2 linked regions of the Blastopirellula sediminis genome follow. Each later gene encodes a partner of the first gene's protein in a complex. Links are inferred from orthologs where the notes say so. Each region holds a gene or a part of one and is shown on either strand. Other genes may lie near its edges.

Region 1 (9,196 bases):
CGTCGAAGCTTTCGCGATACTGGCGAGCCGTGTCGAACAGGAACCGCCAGATGTGGGCGGCGACCGGGCTATCTTTCAGCTTGATGTGGCAGGACTCGACGGCGTACTGATTGCCCGACTTCTCGGCGAGTTCCGGAGAAATCACGCCAGAGCCGAAGCAGCTAACGTACTCAGCGCGGCTGTTCATGAGTCCCAGCACCGGACTGACGACGTGCGTCGCATAGTGCATCGGGATCATCCGTTCCCAGTATTCGGGCCAACCTTCCATGTCCTGCGGATGCGAGGCGGCCATATATTGAATATCGCCCAGTTCACCCTTCTCGTACAGGTCTTTGATGAAGAGAAATTCGCGGCTGTAGACGACCGTTTCGGCCATCATGTATTTCAAACCAGTCTCAGCGACTTTCTCCACAATCTGGCGGCACTCTTCGATGGTCGTCGCCATCGGCACGGTGCACATGACGTGCTTGCCGGCGTCGAGCGCCTTGAGCGACATCCAGCCGTGATCCGGAATCGGCGAATTGATATGGACGAAGTCGACGTTCGGGTCGGCCAGCACCTCGTCGTAGGTGGTGTACCGCTTTTCGATTTCAAAGGCGTCGGCGATTTTGTGCATTTCCGCTTCGTTTCGCCGGCAGACCCCGTACATGTTGACTTGCGGGTGACACTTGTAGATCGGAATGAACTCGGAGCCGAAACCGAGACCCACAATCACCACATTGAACTGTTTCGTACTCATCGAATTATCCTTCGGGCGAGAAGATGCATGGAGGTGCAGCGCACGGTGCAAGCGACTGCCTGCTTCCCGTTCTTATAACCTGACTTCTAGCGCACATGAAAGCCAGGAGAAAACGCGAACGCGATCGGAGGAATTTTACATAAGGCGAGCAGTATCTGCAATTTTCTGTCTACAATGGAGGCAACTCCGCCGCTCCTCTTTTCGGTAAACGTTCGCACATGAAACGCCGCAAGACCGTCGCCCTGTTGATTGAAACGTCCAATGCGTACGCGCGTGGGCTTTTGGAAGGGATTATCTCGTATGTGCACGAGCATCAGCCCTGGTCGATTTATCTGCCGGAGCAAGAGCGCGGCGCGTCGCCGCCGGCGTGGTTAAAAAGTTGGCGCGGAGACGGCGCAATCGTCCGCATCGAGACTCCGCAAATCGCGGCCGTTGTGAAAAAGCTTAAGATGCCGGTCGTTGACGTCAGCGCGGCGCAATTGGTGCCCGGCGTGCCGTGGGTCGAAACCGATGACGGCCAGATTGCACGTGCCGCCGCCGATCATTTGCTAGAGCGCGGCTTTCGCGAATTCGCCTTCTGCGGCGAACCTCACTTCAATTGGTCGAAGTGGCGCGAAGAGAATTTTGTCGAACGTTTGAAAGAGGCGAAGCGCCGCTGTCACATCTTCGAATCGACGTCGCGCGATAGCGAGGCCTATTCGTGGACGCGCGAGAAGCGACGCATGGCGCAGTGGCTGCACAAGCTGCCGAAGCCGGTCGGGCTGATGGCTTGTTACGACATCAAAGCGCAGCAAGTCCTCGACATCTGCCGCGAACTGGAAATCGCCGTGCCGGAACAAGTGGCGGTGATCGGCGTCGATAACGATCGCTTGCTCTGCGATCTTTGTTCGCCGCCGCTCTCGAGCGTGATTCCCGACACGCGCACGACCGGTTACGAAGCGGCGCGGTTGCTCGATCGTCAAATGAACGGCGAGAACGTCGCCGACGAAGGAATCTTCATTCCGCCGCTCGGCATCGCGACGCGCCAATCTTCCGACGTGATGGCGACCGAAGATCCGATCATCGCCCGCGCGATGCAGTTCATTCGCGAACATGCGTGCGACGGCGTCAACGTGCAAGACGTGTTGACGGTCGTTCCGTTGTCGCGGCGCGTTTTGGAATATCGCTTCAAAGAAGCGGCCGGCAAGACGCCGCACGAAGCGCTGGTGCAAGTTCGTCTCGATCGCGTGCGTCAATTGCTCCGCGACACGCAACTCTCGATGGCCGACATCGCCGACCGAACCGGCTTTGAACATGTCGAGTACATGAGCTCGGCATTTCGTAAGAAGACCGGCATGTCCCCATCCGAATATCGCCGCCAGGTACAGCCGAAGTAGGAAATCTTGGCTTAAGATCGTTGAATCGTTCGCTCGTTAGGCGGATAATCTGGCGGAAATCTTCTATTTCCGCATCCGCAACTGACAGGCGAATCTATGAGCGACGATTGGGACTTCTTTCCGCTGTTGGTCGATGATGAGCCTGCTTCGATCCTGGTCGACCTGGGTTTGGTTGAAGAGGCGCCGATCGCCGGGCTGACGCAGATGACCTATCTGCGACTCTACATGCGCAGCCCGCGCGAGGACGGGCTTTCGAGCCAAGAAGAATACGAGCGTCTTTGCGAAGTGGAAGATGCGTTGTCCGCCGCGATCGAAGATTCGGAGGACGTCCTTTACGTCGGCCGCAACACCTCCGGCGGTTGTCGCGATTTCTATTATTACGCCGCCAGCGGAACGGCCGCCGAAAGCCAACTGTCGCAAGCGATGGTTCCTTTCACGGAATACGAATTCGAAACCGGCGTCCAGGATGACGACGATTGGTCGATCTATTTTGAATTCCTCTATCCCGATCCGCGGCAGATGCAGTTCATTCAAAACGGACGCGTGCTGGCGAGTCTCGAAGAAGCGGGGGACAAGAGCGAGATCGAGCGTGAAGTGACCCACTGGATCTATTTCCCGTCGGCCGACAAGCGGGCGGCGTTCGTTACCTTGGCGACGGCCGAAGGATTTGAAGTGGCGGAGCAGCAGGACGACGGGGAAGGGGAATGCCCCTTCGCGCTGATGATGCGTCATGTTACTGCGGTCGACTATTCGTCGATCAACAACGCTGTGCTTGTGCTGTTTGATCTGGCTGGAGAGTGCGAAGGAGAATACGCCGGCTGGGAGACGAGCGTCGAACAAGGGGAATAGCGGCCGATAAGCCGTGGAGGGGGGCTTTTCTATATTCGCCTGCGCGCATATAGTTAGTGAAGCATGAAAACCATTCCCCAAACGCTGAATCCTGAGCTGGCTTTCCGCGCCTTGTCGGATCCGACAAGACTGCGGATTCTGCATTTGCTGCGCAAGGGAGAGCTGTGCGTTTGCGATTTGGTCAACGTGCTCGACGTGCCGCAGCCGACGGCTTCGCGACATTTGGCCTACCTGAAAAAGTCAGGCTTGGTCGCGGCTCGCAAGGAAGGGTTGTGGCAATACTACCGGCTGATTCCGCCGGTCAGCAAGTTTCATAAGTCGCTGCTGAAGTGCGTCGCCGATAGCGTTGAGCTATCGCCGCAACTGCAGGCCGATCAAGACTATTTGTCGTCCTGCGGCCAAGGCGACTGTTGCGGTTAGCGTGATCTCACGCAGGTCGCGACATTTTTTTAACCATTAAATTCGCGTAAGCGAATGTAGTAGTTTTTAAGAAGGCGAAGGAGATGTCCGTGAAACGCGTTCTAGTGCTGTGCACCGGCAACTCTTGCCGCTCGCAAATGGCCGAGGCTCTGTTCGAGTCGCTCAGCGAAGGGGAGTGGCAATCCGAGTCGGCCGGCTCCAAGCCGTCCGGCTACGTTCATCCCCTCGCGGTTCGGGCGATGGCGGAGCTCGACGTCGACATCTCGGCCAACGAGAGCAAGCATGTCGAACTGTTCGCCGATCAACCGTTCGACCTGGTCGTGACCGTTTGCGACAACGCGAAAGAGGCCTGTCCGGTATTCCCCGGCGCGAAGCTGACGCTTCACTGGCCGTTTGACGATCCGGCCGATGCGACCGGCGACGACGAAGAAAAGATGGTCATGTTCCGCCGCGTACGGGACGAGATCAAAACGAAGATCGCATCCTACTTGCCGACCGCCTAGCCTGACTTACGGAGAAGCCCCATGTCCAACGAACAAATCAACGCAATCAAATCAAACTACGGCGCCGTCGCAACCAGCGGCTTGTCGAGCGAGCATGCCGGCGTCAAAGCGGTCGCCGCCGCGTTCGGTTACACCGAGGAAGAGCTCAGCTCGATCCCGGCTGGCGCCAACATGGGTTTGTCGTGCGGCAATCCGACCGCGACCGCCAATCTGCGCGAGGGAGAGACGGTCGTCGATCTTGGTTGCGGCGGCGGTCTCGACGTCTTCTTGGCGGCGGCCAAAGTCGGCCCGACCGGCAAGTCGATCGGCATCGACATGACGCAGCAGATGATCGATCTGGCTCGCAAGAATTTGGCCAACAGCGATCTGCCGGTGGAGAACGTCGAGTTTCACCTGGCGACGATCGACGATATGCCGTTGGCCAATATCAGCGCCGACTGCGTGATCAGCAACTGCGTTATCAATCTGGCTCCGGACAAGTCGGCCGTCTTTCGCGAGATCGCCCGCATCTTGAAGCCAGGCGGCCGCGTCGCCGTCAGCGACATCGCGCTGAAGAAGCCGCTGCCGGAAGAGCTGGCGACTGATATCTCGGCCTTGGTCGGCTGCATCGCCGGCGCGATTCCGATCGAAGAGTATCGCCAAGGGTTGCTCGACGCGGGATTCGCCGCGGTCGAAGTGATTGACGACGGCGCCGATCTGAACGCCTACGCCAAAGTCGAAAACCAGTCAGGTTGCTGCTCACCTACCATGAGCGACGACCCGCTGGCGATCATCGACAGCGGCTGCTGCACGCCTTCCAATGAGCCTGGCATTCATGAACGCCTGGCGGAACTGCTGAAGAAGTACGACGTGAACGACTACGCAGCGAGCGTGAAGGTTTACGCGGTAAAGCCGTAGAAACGTGGTCGCATTGTGGCGGTTTTTCGCAGGATTCCGCCTGTAGCGATTTGACTTGCCGCGTCCGTGTGACAGGCTTCCCAATGGGCAACTGTCACTTTTCAGGACGCGCAAATCTCATGTCTTATCTCATCTTGTTCTGTGCTCTCGTAGGCATCGGCTGTTACTTGGACTGGGACGTCATGCTAACTGCCGGGGTCACTTTCGGCGGGTTGGCCGTTTGGTTCTTGCTCTTGAACCGCCGGATCGCGATTCCGAAGTAACGCGCTGTTGATCATCTCCACGGTATCTTGATCGCCGCGCATCGTCGCTTCTTCGATGGCGGTGCGGCCGGTGATTTCGCTGCGCGGGTTGGGCTCTTTGACGCCTGCGTCGAGGAGCAGCTTCACAATCTCCTTTCGCCCCTGACGTGCGGCGAACCAGATCGCCGTATCGCCGGAGGGATCGACCGCGTCGACGTTGGCGCCTTTGTCGATCAGATACTTGGCGATCTCCGGCGTGTTGGCCATCATCAGCAGGGTATGTCCCTCTTTGTCGACGTAGTTCACGTCGAAGCCGCGATAGACGAGTCCTTCGAGTTCCTCCAGTTTGCCGGTCGAAGCGGCGTTCACCGCGCGGCGTTCGCGGTCCCCTCGTTCCTCGCTGTTGTTTTGATTCGCCCAGATCACGCCGAAGATCACCGCATGCACGATCGCCAGAAAGATGATCGCGCCGACGATGTTGCTGATCACTTTGCCGAACGCGCCGGATGCGATCTCGGCGGCGGTTCCCTTGATCAACCGATTAGGAGTCATCGTCCCCGGCGGAGGCAACAAGCCGCGACTGACCTCGTCGTAGATGCCGATCGCGCAGACTTCAGCGCCGACCGGTACGCGTTTCTCTTTCAATCGCGGAACGACGAGCTCCGGACTGTATCCTTCCGGCAGCACTTCTTCGTCTTCATCCTCTTCGTCGTCGTAGTCTTCCTCTTCTTCTTCCTGGCGAATCTCGGCGTCCCACTGGGCCAGCTTTTGCAGGTTGCCGTCCTTGTCGCGGGGGAAGAGATCGTCGGCGGTTAGCTTGCCGAGACGCATGTTCTTCTCGACGTGTCCATCTTCGTCCGACCAGACTTCGCCGAAGACGCTCAGCAGGCTCACGAGCTTCATGCCAGAGCGATCTTCGAACTCGGTGTTGCGGAGAAAGTTGGCGGCGTTTTGGGCGGCGTCGTAGCCGTGCACAAACTGTTCTTCAAAGCCTTCGAGCGAAGGAAAGCCGAATATCCGCACGTCGCCGCGCGGTCCGCGAATGACGCAAGGGACCATCAGGAAACCGGCGAAGTCGGAGCCTTGCGTTTCCTGTTCGGGCATGTCGGCCGGGCCGCGGCTCATCAGGTCGTATTCGCAGACCACGCATTCTTCGCCGCTGAAGGGGGCGATCAGCGGATCACTCACTGGATGGATCGTCCCGCTGACCGCGACTACCTTGCCGTCTTCCAGTGGATCTTGGCGGTCGATGTCGCCGATGCGAGCCGAGTCGCGCCACGCCGTCCAGGCGTTTTGCAATGCGCCGAGGCAAAAGAAGACGACTAGCCCGGCGATCGCAGCGCCGATGATATTGCCAGGCCATTCAAAGACTTGATTGAGCCAGTAAAAGTAGCCGCAAATCAGGCCTGCCAGCAGCAGCAAGGCCAACACGCATCCGCGCAACATCGGTCGGGTGACTCAAGTAAGAGGGAACGGGCGAAGCGGCGGACGTCGCCGATCAGCCCGATTCGTGACAATGTAGTTGGGCGAAAGTCGATAATCTACCAAGGCGCCTCTTTCGCGCGACGCCGGTGGCGAATTAAGGCAGTTACTTGGCGCCGGCTTCTTTCAGCAGCTTGACCAGCTTCCCTTGGCCGCACAGTTCCGCTTCCTCCAGCGGCGTTCGCCCCGAGTTGGGACTTATCGCCTCGAGGTCAGCGCCGGCGTCAATCAGCTCTTTTACCTGGGCGGCGTTACCCATTTGGATCGCGTGACCTAGCGCTTTGCTGCGCTGCGCCCCATCGCTCGTGTCGATAAACGGGGCGTCGTATTCGTCCCAGGATGGGCTTACGACGCCGTTGCGGTAAAAGAATTCCGGGTGGTGCTTTTTGATCAATGGATGCGGCGTGTGCTCATAAAAAAAGCTGGGGTACATTCCAGGATAGGAGAACGGCTGTAATGCGATCTTTGTCGATGGCGTAAAGCTGAAGCAAAGCCACGAATCGTCTGGTGCGACAGGCGATGGCGCGGGATCGAAGGAGTTGTCCAGTATCGGCATGTCGTTGAGCGCCACCAATTGTTTGTCGTCATAAACAAAGGGATCGAACCTTGGCAGAGGCGAAAGTGCTGCGGCGCTGGTTGGTGCAACTGCCGTGTAAGTCGGCGGTGAAACTGGAATCGGCAACCCCGTGGCGAAGCAGAACTGGGCGACTTCATCATGCGAATGGAGACGTGCCCAGTTCCAGGTGAACAAAGTTGCCGGGATGCCCAGGGCCGCAAAGACGACGGCGATCATGGTCCGCCGCCAAGCAAAATCACCACTGGGCGAATCGGGCTCTTCCTGTGGCGAATCAGGCCGCTCGCTCTTATCCCTCCAGGCGATTTGCAGAACGCCCGACCAAAAGACGATGGTCAACGTCACTAGGGCAATCCCTGTCAGGCTGTCCCACCGAAAGTTGCTGGGACGAAGTCGCCAGAAGTAGAACCCGGCCTGGGCGGCCGCGACGGCGAATAGGCAGAGCAGGGTGCGCATCATGGTCTCCGAAGTAGCGGGCACGCGCGGTTCGGCATGGCGACAAAGCTGGTAACCGTAATTCTCTCCCTCCGCGGGAGTTCGGTCCAGGCTTTTGTCTCCGCGGCCAGGTGTCGCAATTTCGTCTCGAAACGCGAGAGTGGAAGTCAAAGTGACATCTGCTAGCTGAAGCGATAGGCGTTTAATCGGCCTCAGATGGAAGGATGGATAAGATTTAGGGGCTGTTTTCCGGTTTTTCGGCCCCGTTCCAGATTTGGCACACCTCTCGCCATATACGTCTCCCAACTTCCCCCCAAGTTCGGAGACTTTACGATGCTCGCCTTTCAATCCAGCCTGATTTTCGCCGGTTTCATCTTCTCGATGGTCGCTCTGACGTTCGCTTTGCGTCCGGTCAAAAAGACGACTCCGTTCGGCGTCTAAAACTTGCCAATCTTCGGGTGACGCCAAATCGGAGGGCGCCCCGAGATTGCTCGGCCAATTCTTCCGTGAAAATGTCGACAGGTTCATTAACCACAAAAGCGCTATGGTTGACCCTGTTTGGTTATGAATCGATAATCCGGCTTTTACCGCACCATGACGCCTCGACTCAGTCGGATTTAGTCGATGAAAATTCACGAATACCAGGCGAAGCAGCTTCTCCGCGACGCAGGCGTCGCCGTCCCGCGTAACATCGTCGCTAAGACGCCCGAAGAGGCGGCCAAGGCGTACGAAGAGCTCGGCGGCAAAATTGCCGTCGTCAAAGCCCAGATCCATGCCGGCGGACGCGGCAAGGGGACGGTGAAAGACAATCCCGATCAACGGGGCGTCGTGTTGGTCAAATCGGCCGACGAAGCCAAAGCGGTCGCCGCGGCCCTGCTCGGCAAAGAGCTGATCACCATCCAGACCGGTCCCGAAGGGAAGCAGGTCAATCAGGTGCTCGTCGAAGAAGGTTGCGACATCGCCCGTGAGCTGTACATGGGGATCGTGCTCGATCGAGCCGTCGCCAAGCCGGTGCTGATGATGTCGACCGAAGGTGGTACCGAGATCGAAGAGGTCGCCGCCCACAGCCCCGAAAAGATTCTGAAAGAACATTTCGACCCCAGCCGCGGCCCGGATGCGTTCCAGGTTCGCAAGCTTTGCAAGAAGCTGGGTCTGGAAGGCGCCACGATCAAGAGCGCCATGAAGTTCATCAGCGGCCTCTGCAAGGTTTACGTCGAAACCGACTGCAGCCTGCTCGAGATCAACCCGCTGGTCATCACCGGCAGCGGCGACATGATCGCGCTCGACTGCAAGATGAACTTCGACTCGAACGGCCTCTTCCGTCATCCGGAAATCGTCGCGCTCCGCGACCTTTCCGAAGAAGAGCCGGCCGAAGTCAAAGCGGCCGACACCGGTCTGAGCTACGTCAAGCTGGAAGGGAATATCGGCTGCCTGGTTAACGGCGCCGGTCTGGCGATGGCCACCATGGACATCATCAAACTGCACGGCGGTCAGCCGTCGAACTTCCTGGACGTCGGCGGCGGCGCCAACGTCGATCAAGTGACCGAAGCGTTCCGCATTCTGCTGGACGACAAGAACGTGAAAGCGGTCTTGGTCAACATTTTCGGCGGGATCATGCGTTGCACCACGATCGCCAATGCGGTGGTCGAAGCGTACAAGAGCGTCGGCTTCAACGTGCC
Region 2 (9,202 bases), 280 kb from region 1 along the record:
CTGTAGTAGGTGCTCCATGTGCCGTCGGCGAGTTGCTCGAGACAATGCGCTTCGTTGGGCAAACCTCCTTCGAGCGAAATGATTTCGGCGGCGGCCGCTTCTTCCAGAGTCGTGACGATCTGTTCGACGTCGCTCGTGAGCGTCTCCACTTCCAGAAATCCTTGCTCCAGCCAATGTTCGACCGACTTCACCAAATCGTACTGGACGCCGCCGCCAGGTTGACCGAACCAAGGCGCCGCTTTTCCTTCGAGCGCCGGCAGCGGTTTGAGAACGCGATAAACGTAGTGCGGTTTCTTGAGCGTCCCCGGCGCGAGCGAAAGATCAGCCGGAGGAACGCCAAGGTTGGAAACGAACGTGCCGCCGGGATAGCCCCATCGCTCAAGTTGCACACCGGCGGCGATTTCCACATCGGCCGGCTTCCCTGCAAAACCTTCGTCCGGCGGCCAGCGGATGCTGCCGTTGGGATTGGTCCACTTCGAATCAACGACCGCCTGGCGATCGCAAGCCGAAAGCAAAACGAGAAGGAGTAGAGCGAGCGAAAGACGCTTGGCGGGCGAGAGGTAGCGCATGAGCAGATTCGATTTTCGTGAGGCGAGCTGTCGATAGCGTTTGATTTTAGCCGGCCGACGGGGAGAGCGTACAAAAAAACATGCCAGGCGGAACCTGGCATGTTTTGAAGTTCAATTGCTTGATGGCAGCGGCTTACTTGCCCGCTTCCGGCTGGACGTACTCCATCGCCAGCAAGGTGTAACCGGTAACCAACACCGGGCTTCCTTCCATCCAGCGGGTCGTTTCGTTGACCCAGCTGCCGTCCTTTTGTTGTCGTCCGAGGAGTTCCTTTCGCAACTCGGCGCGCCACGGATGCTTGGCGCCGTCGGCAGTGCCGAACTCTTCTTCGCCAAAAGCGTCCAGCGCTTTGGCGGCGGTCAAGTAATAGTAGAACAAGCCTTGCTGGCCCAAGCCCGGGTTTTCGTGCAGGGTGTAATGCTTGCCGAGCCACTCGGAAGCGGCTTTGACGCGCGGGTCATCTTTGTCGACGCCAGCATAGATCATGCTCTTCAGACCGGCATAGGTCATCGAGCCGTAGCTCCGCAGACCGCCGTTGGGGGTTTCGCCCGCTTGGCTATTGCCGCCGGCGGCGATGGTGTAATAGAAACCGCCGTCCGGGTTCTTGGCCGGGAATTCCGACGTGTTGTGTTCCGATTCGAGGTTCTGGCAGCGCGAAACGAAGATCAGCGCCTTCTTCATCGCTTCGTCTTCTGGACCAGTGCCGGTCGCTTTGAGCGCTTCCATCATGAATGCGGTGTTCGACAGGTCAGGACGTTTGTGACCGCCGTAACCGGCGCCGCCGTAGAAAGTATCCGATTCTTCTTTGTCTTCGCTGGCGTCCCACTGGATCCCTTTCAGGAACTTGTCGGTACCGGCCAGCAGTTTGTCGTAGCGGCCATCTTTGTTTCCGGCGGCGAACGCCAGAACGGCCAACGACGTTTCGTAGTTCTTGTGGGTGCTCCCTTCAGCGTAGATGCCGCCATCTTCCTTGATCTGGGATTCCAAATAGGTGAGGGCCTTCTTCGCGACCGGATCGTCGGCGGTGCGGCCATGCGAAAGAATGCCGGCCGTGCAAAGCCCGGTCACGCCGATTGGGGACGCTTCGCCGAACGAACCATCTTCGTTTTGTTGTCCGGCTAGATAGTTAATGGCCGAAGTGATCGCTTTGTCGTAGGCGGCGCGGTCGTCGTCAGCAGCCAGGATCGGCGAGCAGAACGCGACTAGCGCAGCGATGGCCAGTCCTCGACGGAGTGAGAAAAGAGCAAGCATCAAATTTCCTCTTCTGGAATGAAAGTACCTGGGAGCGGATGTTGGGATTGTTTCCGCTCGGAAACCGGCGTAATCGGTGACTGGCCTGCCACCCCGATTTTCTGGAGGGACGCTTCCATTCTAGGACCGCCGGCGTTGGAGGCCAGCAAGTTCTAGTTGTAGGGATTATTCGAGCACGGCGAGAATCTCAGCCTCGCTCATGATCAACAACTCTTGATCTCCGATCTTGATTTCGGTTCCTGCCCACGAGGAGAACAAGACCCGATCCCCTTCCTTGACGTCGTGCCCGGCCCGCTTGCCGTCGGACAGCAGTCGCCCGTCGCCGACGCTGAGGACGCGTCCTTGTTTGGGCTTCTCTTGAGCGGAGTTGGGAAGCACGATGCCGCCGGCGGTCGTCTCTTCGGCGTCGAGACGTTTCACCACGAGGTTGTCACCAAGGGGAACGATCTTCATCTTTGGATTGAACTCCATACAGGGCGCAAAGTCGCGATCGATCTTCTTTCGCGAGTTCTCTTACCGATCCAAGGGGATGGACGGGCGCAGCGAATAGGGGTCTGCGCGTTAAAAGAGGCAATCCACGATTCTGGCATCTGACCGCGGGAGTATCAAGTCGAGGAAAAGACCCCCCGGCTGGCGAGAATCTCTCAGTTTTTGCTTGAACTCAAGTGTCGGTTTCGCTAGGTTGACGTTTCAGGCAGTAACAATTTTGGCGATGTCGAAAAACGAAACGGCCATCCTGAAAATCAGGATTCAAACCGTAGCAACGTCAAAATTAACTCTCAAAAGAATGCGTCACGTCCGGATCTTCCGCCATTGGGTAACAAGCCCGCTGACGGGAGACCTTATCATAAGTTAGTTGACGCGAAGGGATGCGCGAGATTGCCGTCGGGACGACGGAGATACGTCGTACCACCACGAGCAGCCGGTTTTCTGCTCGCTTGATTGATCGCGATTCGCCCATCCGCGACGATTAGTCGCAGCCACATGTTCCCTTTCCTCGATAATTGTGGCGAGTCTCGGCTAGGAGGCGTTTTCGGCAGATCCTCAACCTAGGATCGATCCGGAGCGTCGAAATCAAGCGAGCGCTTAACTGCGAACGCTAATGGGACCTCAGGTCCTTGGTTCGCGACGCCGGTTGCATCGAATGCCGCCTTGGAGCGTGCCCACATGCGCGTTCGAAGGCGGCTTCTTTTTTAGCTCCCCTTCTCCGGCTGCATCGCTTTCCGACTACAGCTTGTCGGACGCCATGGCGACCAGAAACAACAGCCAGCCGGCCATCAGGACCAAGAGAAACCGCATCACCTTCGGATGCGCCTGCGGCGGATCGCAGGTCGGCAGCATGTAGGGAGAAAGCTCGGCCGGCGGCGGCGATTTTTTCTTCGGTCGACTCATCGCGGGGAAGATTCCTCGGTAACTTCGATCCGGAAATCACGGACGAATGCGTCCTCAAAGTCGTAGACGCCGTCAAAATCTTCGCGGCGATCTTGCGGCGACTTCTTCATCATGCCGATGTCGATTAGGTTGTAGACGATGTCGCCGAAGTGGCTGGTAGTCTCGACGCCCCAGCTGTTGAGGACCGTCTTGGCCATCAGGCCGTACTGCTGTTGGGCGAAGTTGCGGATCGCTTCGCACAGCATCTGCCCGGTCAGGTGACGTTCCTGTTCCTGCCACTCCGGATCGTCATCCTCATCGTCGAACTCGTCGTCGTCGAGGATCATTTCCTCTTCGTCGAGGGCGAGATCGTCGTCTTCCTCATCCTCGTCATTCAGCTCGAAGTAGTTTTGGCCGAAGGAGAGCGCTTCGCGCACAAACTGGTACGCTTCCAGCTTAAATCGCGGATCATCTTTCAGCATCCGCATAAAGTCGGAATAGGTTTCGTCAGTCATGGCGTACGTGGTGGTTGGGCGAAAGGTTGGATTGCGGTGCAATACGGCGGGGCGCTATTCGCCCGCCGATGCATCATCGTCCGGAGACGACTCGTTACTTCTATTTTGGGATGTATTTTCGCCTCGGTCTGGTTTTCGGCGTTTTTTCGCCTGCGGCGGGGCCGCTTTGACCACCGACAAAACTTCGCCGGCGTCGACCAGAATCGTGCGATTATCTTCCATTCGCAAGAGAACCTGACCGGCCAGGATCTCTTGATTGATCACTTTTCCTCGTCCGTCGCGCGTCACGACGTCGGCGCCGATCGGCGGCAGCTCGCGCTGCAGTTCTTCGTACGTATCGTATTCGTAGCGGAGACAGCACTTCAGTCGCCCGCAGCGTCCGCTGATCTTGGTCGGATCGAGCGTCGCCTTCTGCAGCTTGGCCATCTTCATCGAGACCGGCGGCATCTCCGACAAGTGCGTGTTGCAGCAAACCGGTTTGCCGCAGTCGCCGTAGTCGGCCAGCAGTTTCGCTTCGTCGCGAACGCCGATTTGCCGCATCTCGATCCGCGTATGGAACTCGGCGGCGAGCAACTTCACCAGATCACGGAAGTCGACCCGGTTTTCGGCCAGGTAATAAATGACGATCCGTTCTCCGCCGAACAAGTGCTCGATGTCGACCAGTTGCATGTCGAGCTGCAATTGCTCCACGAACTTGCGGCACAACTCGAATTCGCGCGACGAGTTGTTCCGCAAATGCGTGATTTCGCTTTCGTCTTCCGCAGTCATCCCGCGAAGGATGTGGCCGCGAGTCGGATCGGGGAGCATCGCGACCGCTTGGTCGGTCGCAGCGCACAACACCGTTCCGTTCTCCAGGCCGCGCTTGGTCCGCACGATGACCGACTCGTCTCTTTGAAACTCGTCTTTCGCTCGTGCCGAAAATACGCCTAACAGACGCATCGACCCGTAACGGACTACGTAATCAGCCATCAGCCGTTTCTATGTTTTTCGACGCTCGCCGCGACCAGCAAGTCGACGGCGCTCGAAGGTTATCGTCAGGAAAGGGAACGCGCCGCGTAAGGGGCGAATTCCGGCGGACAAGTCTACTATAGCCGTACCGGATAGGGGAATGCGAGAACCGCGGGTAGAAACCGCCGGAAGCGTTACAGCAATTCCAACACATTCTCGGGGGGCCGTCCCAAGCGGGCCTTTCCGCCGCTGACGACAATTGGACGCTCGATCAGCGCAGGATGTTCCGCCAGGGTCTGCAGGATCTCCTCCGAATCAGCCGGTTGCGGTAATCCGAGCTTTCGCCAATCTTTTTCCCGAACCAGCAGCTTCGCGTCCCCCCCGAGCTGTTTCACTAATTTTGCTAGCGTTTTTTCATCGAGCGGCGACTTCAGGTACTCGACGATCTTGGGCTCAACCCCATGGGATCGCAGTAGTTCCAACGTTTGGCGGCTCTTTTGGCAGCGCGGATTGTGATAGATCGTAACCTGGGAAGACATAGAGCATCCTAATAAGTAACGCCGCAGACGCACGAAACGCATGCTGCAGACCGCTTTAGGATCAATTGGCGGGCGAGTCGGGTTCGTTGACACCCCCTCACCCCTACCTATAATTGAGCGGTTTCTGCCAGCAAAGCCAGAAGCGCCTGGATCGTTGGCGCTTTGGAACAAGATATTTTACGGTTGTGGAGATGATTCGCCATGGCGATGGAATTTAACGAAGCCAATTTTGAGACGGAAGTGTTGCAGTCGGCCGAACCGGTTTTGGTTGACTTTTGGGCCCCTTGGTGCGGTCCGTGCCGTCAACTCGCCCCGGTGATCGACCAGCTCAGCAAGGAATACGAAAGCGGCGCCAAGGTTGGTAAGGTCAATACCGACGAAAGCCCGAACCTCGCTCGCAAGTACGGCATTCAGAGCATCCCGACGGTCATGGTCTTCAAAGGCGGCCAGGTCGTCTCGCAGTTCATGGGCGTGCAGCCGAAAGCCAAGTTGCAAGAAGCGATCGACAGCGCGAAGGCTTAATTGGGGCTAAGGCCCAATTGATCCAAGCAAAGCGTCGATGCTGGCGACAGCAGCGATAGCAAAAAGCGCAAAAGGGAGACCCCGGTCTCCCTTTTTTTATGCGCAAAAGTTTACCAGGACGAACCAGATTGAATGTCGATGGCGAAAACTGCCGATGTCAAATTAGGAGCGGAGGACTTTATCGGTTGTAACGCTAGCTAACTCGTCGATCGCCTCATGGCAACTCAGCGCAAAACACGAAACGAGCAGATGCCCGAATCGCCGGCCGAAAAGAAGTCGGTCGATGCGATGCGCGTCGATGGTCCGCACGTGCCAAGCAGCGCTCCGGCTACGCCAGCGCCCGCCAAAGAAATGACCGACGACGACATCGTCGCCAAGCTGGAACCGCTCGAACTTTCGCCGGCCCAGCGCCGTCATCTGGAAGAGTTGTCGAACATTCTTCGCCAGCAACGGACCGAACTCGAGCGCCGCGAAGCGCAACTGCAATCGCAGATGGCGGCGATCGATAACGAGGCCCGCATCGCACGACTCGGCGTCGATCAACATGCGGCCGCGCTCGCCGAACGAACCAAACTGCTCGATCGCCGTGAACGCGAACTCGCAGAGCGCGACGCCGCGCTCAACGATCGCCAGAACGAAATCGAAGCGCAGGTTCTGAAGCTCGATCAACAAGCGGCCAAACTCGAACAAACCCGCGGCGCGCAAAAGCGCGAAGACGCTCGCCTGGCGAAGAGCGCCGCACAGTTGCGGATCACGCAAGAATCGCTCGAAGAAAAAGCGACGGCCGAACGGCGCGCCGTTGATCGCAAGCTGGCCGAAGTGAAAGGGCAACAAGCGGCGGTCGAAAAGTTCTCGGCGCAGATCCGCGACCGAGAGCGACAACTGGACGAGCGTCAGCAGACGCTCGAAAAGCGCCTGGCCGAACTCGACGAGATCGCCGCGCAACTTGCCGACGCCGAGCGAGGCCAAGCCGGCGACGCGCTCGTCTATAGTCGCGAACAAGCCGAACTGGCCCGCGAACGCCAAGTGTGGGAAATGGAGGTTTTGCGGCAACGCGAACTGCAAGAGCAGGCCCGCAAACGGGGCGAAGCGGAGCTGATCGAGATGGCGACCCAGCTCGACCAGCGACAGTCGCGCCTTGAACAGCGCCAGGCCGCGGTTGAAAAGATCGAACAGGAACTACGCGAGAAACATCGCGAGGCGCTCGAATCGCAACTGGTCGTTGCGGAACTCTGGCCTGAACTGATGCGACATACGCCGACCGCCGAATTGACTCGACGGACCGCCGAACTGCGAGTGAAGATTCGCCAGTCGCATGAAGACGCCGCCGCGATTTGGCGACGCCGTCAAAATGAAGTCAACGATCTGCTCGCTCGGCTCGAAGAGCGTCGGACCGAAATCGCCGACGAGTATCGCCGCTTCCAACAATGGTTGTCGGTTCGGCACGAAGACCTCGAAAAACAGGCGGCCCGCTTGGCCGCCGCCGAACGGGGACTGTCGCAAAAGATGCGAGTTTCTCCGGCGGAAACGAAAAAAGCCTGACCCAAAGGGCCAGGCTTTTTGATTGTCATCGAGAAGAACTCTAGCGAGCGGTAGTCGAAACGCTGTTGCTCAGCGATTCGCTTGGCTGGGGCGCCTTCTTCATCTCGGCTTCGTACTTCACGACGAATTCCGAAGCTTGCATCGCAGTGACGATTTCCTTCCGCGAGAAGTAAGATTCGCTGCGGCCATCGAGATGATGGATCGTCTTGCCGGCCAGCTCTTCCCAGCTCATGTCATTGTTCAAGTGCCACGCGGTCGCTTGGGCGACGCGTTGATCGATTTTGCCGCTGCCGAGCATGTGCAACAAAGTCGCAACGCCAGGCTTGGTGGTGTACTGGTCGATCGGCTTGACGTCATACGGAATTTTCGGATTCGGATCTTCCAGACCGTGGTCGAGACAAACCCCTTCAACTTTCACTTTCTGGGTCTTTTCCGGCATGACGTTGAAGAATCCGCCGCCGCCGCCGCCTTGACCGCCAAAGCCGCCGCCGCCACCAAAGCCGCCGCCGCCTTGACCGCCGAAACCGCCGCCGCCGCCGCCGAAGCCTTGGTTACCGCCGCCACCCTGACCGCCGAAGCCGCCGCCCCCTTGGCCGCCAAAGCCGCCGCCCCCTTGACCGCCGAAACCGCCGCCGCCGAACTGAGCGAGCGGGACGCCGGCGAACGCCGCAGGCATTTCCACCTTCAACTTCTTGGCGGTCTTGTTCGTGATGATGAACGTTCCCTTTTCGGAGTTCATCGGGATGAATTTGACGTCAATGATGCCGTCTTCCATCGCTTTGAACATGTTCACTTCTTCCGCCTCGGCGAAACGACCCGTCGAGTCGTCATCCGCAGCGACCGGAAAGGAAAAAGCGAGAGTGGCCAAGATGGCGAAGGATGTCGCCAATCGCTGAAAAAATTGCACCTTCATTCGAAAGAGCTCCTCTGTCTGCGGCGCCTGGTTCCAATAGAGAGAAGATGATGACGAGTTCGCAGGCCGAACTGCCATGCGTTGAGGGCGCTCGCGAACACGAGTGCGCTCGAGTGTTGTAGTGAAATTTTAGACTAATCGAGATTTGTTTCCCGACCAAGCGATTTGCAGTAGAATTGTCCCACCTCTGGCGGTTACTGCGCGAAAAGCGCAATAACCCCACCACGGATGGGGTTGTGATCGTCTTTTCCATTCCATTTTGCTTGTTTGGAACGGCAGTCGCCAAGAAATGAAAAAAGCCTGACCACGTAGGCCAGGCTTTTCGGAGGATTGCTGATTCTGCAGCGACGCTTATTTGGCGTCGGTCGAGACGCTTTCGCTCAGCGATTCGCTCGGCGCCGGCGTCTTTTTCATTTCGGCTTCGTACTTCACGACGAACTCGGAAGCTTGCATCGCGGTCGCGATTTCCTTTCGCGAGAAGTAAGGTTCGACGCGGCCGTCGAGATGTTTGATCGACTTGGCGGCCAGCTCTTCCCAGCTCATGTCATTGTTCAAGTGCCACGCGGTCGCTTGGGCGACGCGTTGATCGATCTTGCCGCTGCCGAGCATGTGCAACAAAGTCCCGACGCCCGGTTTGGTCGTGTACTGTTCGATCGGTTTGACGTCGTAGGGGATTTTCGGATTCGGATCTTCGAGGCCGTGATCCAAGCAAACGCCGTCGACTTTGACCTTCTGCGTTTTGTTCGGCATGACGTTGAAAAAACCGCCGCCACCGCCGCCGCCTTGACCGCCGAAGCCGCCGCCGCCACCAAAGCCGCCGCCACCGCCGCCGCCGAAACCGCCGCCGCCGCCGCCGAAGCCTTGGTTACCGCCGCCACCGCCGCCGCCAAGTCCGCCCTGACCGCCGCCGAAGCCGCCGCCACCTTGGTTGCCGCCAAATCCGCCGCCGCCAAATTGGGCGAGCGGAACGCCGGCGAACGCCGCAGGCATTTCGACCTTCAACTTCTTGTCGGTCTTATTCGTGATGATGAAAG

What was found.
Region 2: the proteins of LOC68_RS17350 (region 1) and trxA are in contact, whole or in part, in an NMR structure (PDB 2IPA), measured with the Bacillus subtilis proteins. The link is inferred for Blastopirellula sediminis from one-to-one orthologs.

Annotation. Positions count from the first base shown.
Region 1 is NZ_JAJKFT010000010.1:1,396,361-1,405,556, forward strand. What follows is about bases 2,266-5,177. They hold LOC68_RS17350 (arsenate reductase ArsC), read left to right. Parts: upstream 2,266-3,467; coding sequence 3,468-3,887; downstream 3,888-5,177. Other genes in these bases: LOC68_RS17340 (DUF695 domain-containing protein), read left to right, coding at 2,266-2,964; LOC68_RS17345 (ArsR/SmtB family transcription factor), read left to right, coding at 3,028-3,384; arsM (arsenite methyltransferase), read left to right, coding at 3,909-4,784; LOC68_RS17360 (ankyrin repeat domain-containing protein), read right to left, coding at 4,970-5,177. Also shown: Gfo/Idh/MocA family protein, read right to left, coding at 1-739; AraC family transcriptional regulator, read left to right, coding at 958-2,115; more of DUF695 domain-containing protein, read left to right, coding at 2,212-2,265; more of ankyrin repeat domain-containing protein, read right to left, coding at 5,178-6,472; ankyrin repeat domain-containing protein, read right to left, coding at 6,615-7,541; sucC (ADP-forming succinate--CoA ligase subunit beta), read left to right, coding at 8,142-9,196. UniProt on the Bacillus subtilis protein: Catalyzes the reduction of arsenate [As(V)] to arsenite [As(III)]. In vitro, can dephosphorylate para-nitrophenyl phosphate (pNPP).
Region 2 is NZ_JAJKFT010000010.1:1,120,963-1,130,164, reverse strand. The notes cover bases 4,135-7,052. They hold trxA (thioredoxin), read left to right. Parts: upstream 4,135-5,392; coding sequence 5,393-5,713; downstream 5,714-7,052. Other genes in these bases: LOC68_RS16165 (hypothetical protein), read left to right, coding at 5,963-7,052; arsC (arsenate reductase (glutaredoxin)), read right to left, coding at 4,847-5,191; LOC68_RS16180 (PSP1 domain-containing protein), read right to left, coding at 4,135-4,673. In the rest of the region: TNT domain-containing protein, read right to left, coding at 1-569; prenyltransferase/squalene oxidase repeat-containing protein, read right to left, coding at 703-1,818; co-chaperone GroES, read right to left, coding at 1,984-2,271; hypothetical protein, read right to left, coding at 3,046-3,210; Minf_1886 family protein, read right to left, coding at 3,207-3,704; more of PSP1 domain-containing protein, read right to left, coding at 3,759-4,134; more of hypothetical protein, read left to right, coding at 7,053-7,255; hypothetical protein, read right to left, coding at 7,296-8,168; hypothetical protein, read right to left, coding at 8,520-9,202. UniProt on the Bacillus subtilis protein: Participates in various redox reactions through the reversible oxidation of its active center dithiol to a disulfide and catalyzes dithiol-disulfide exchange reactions.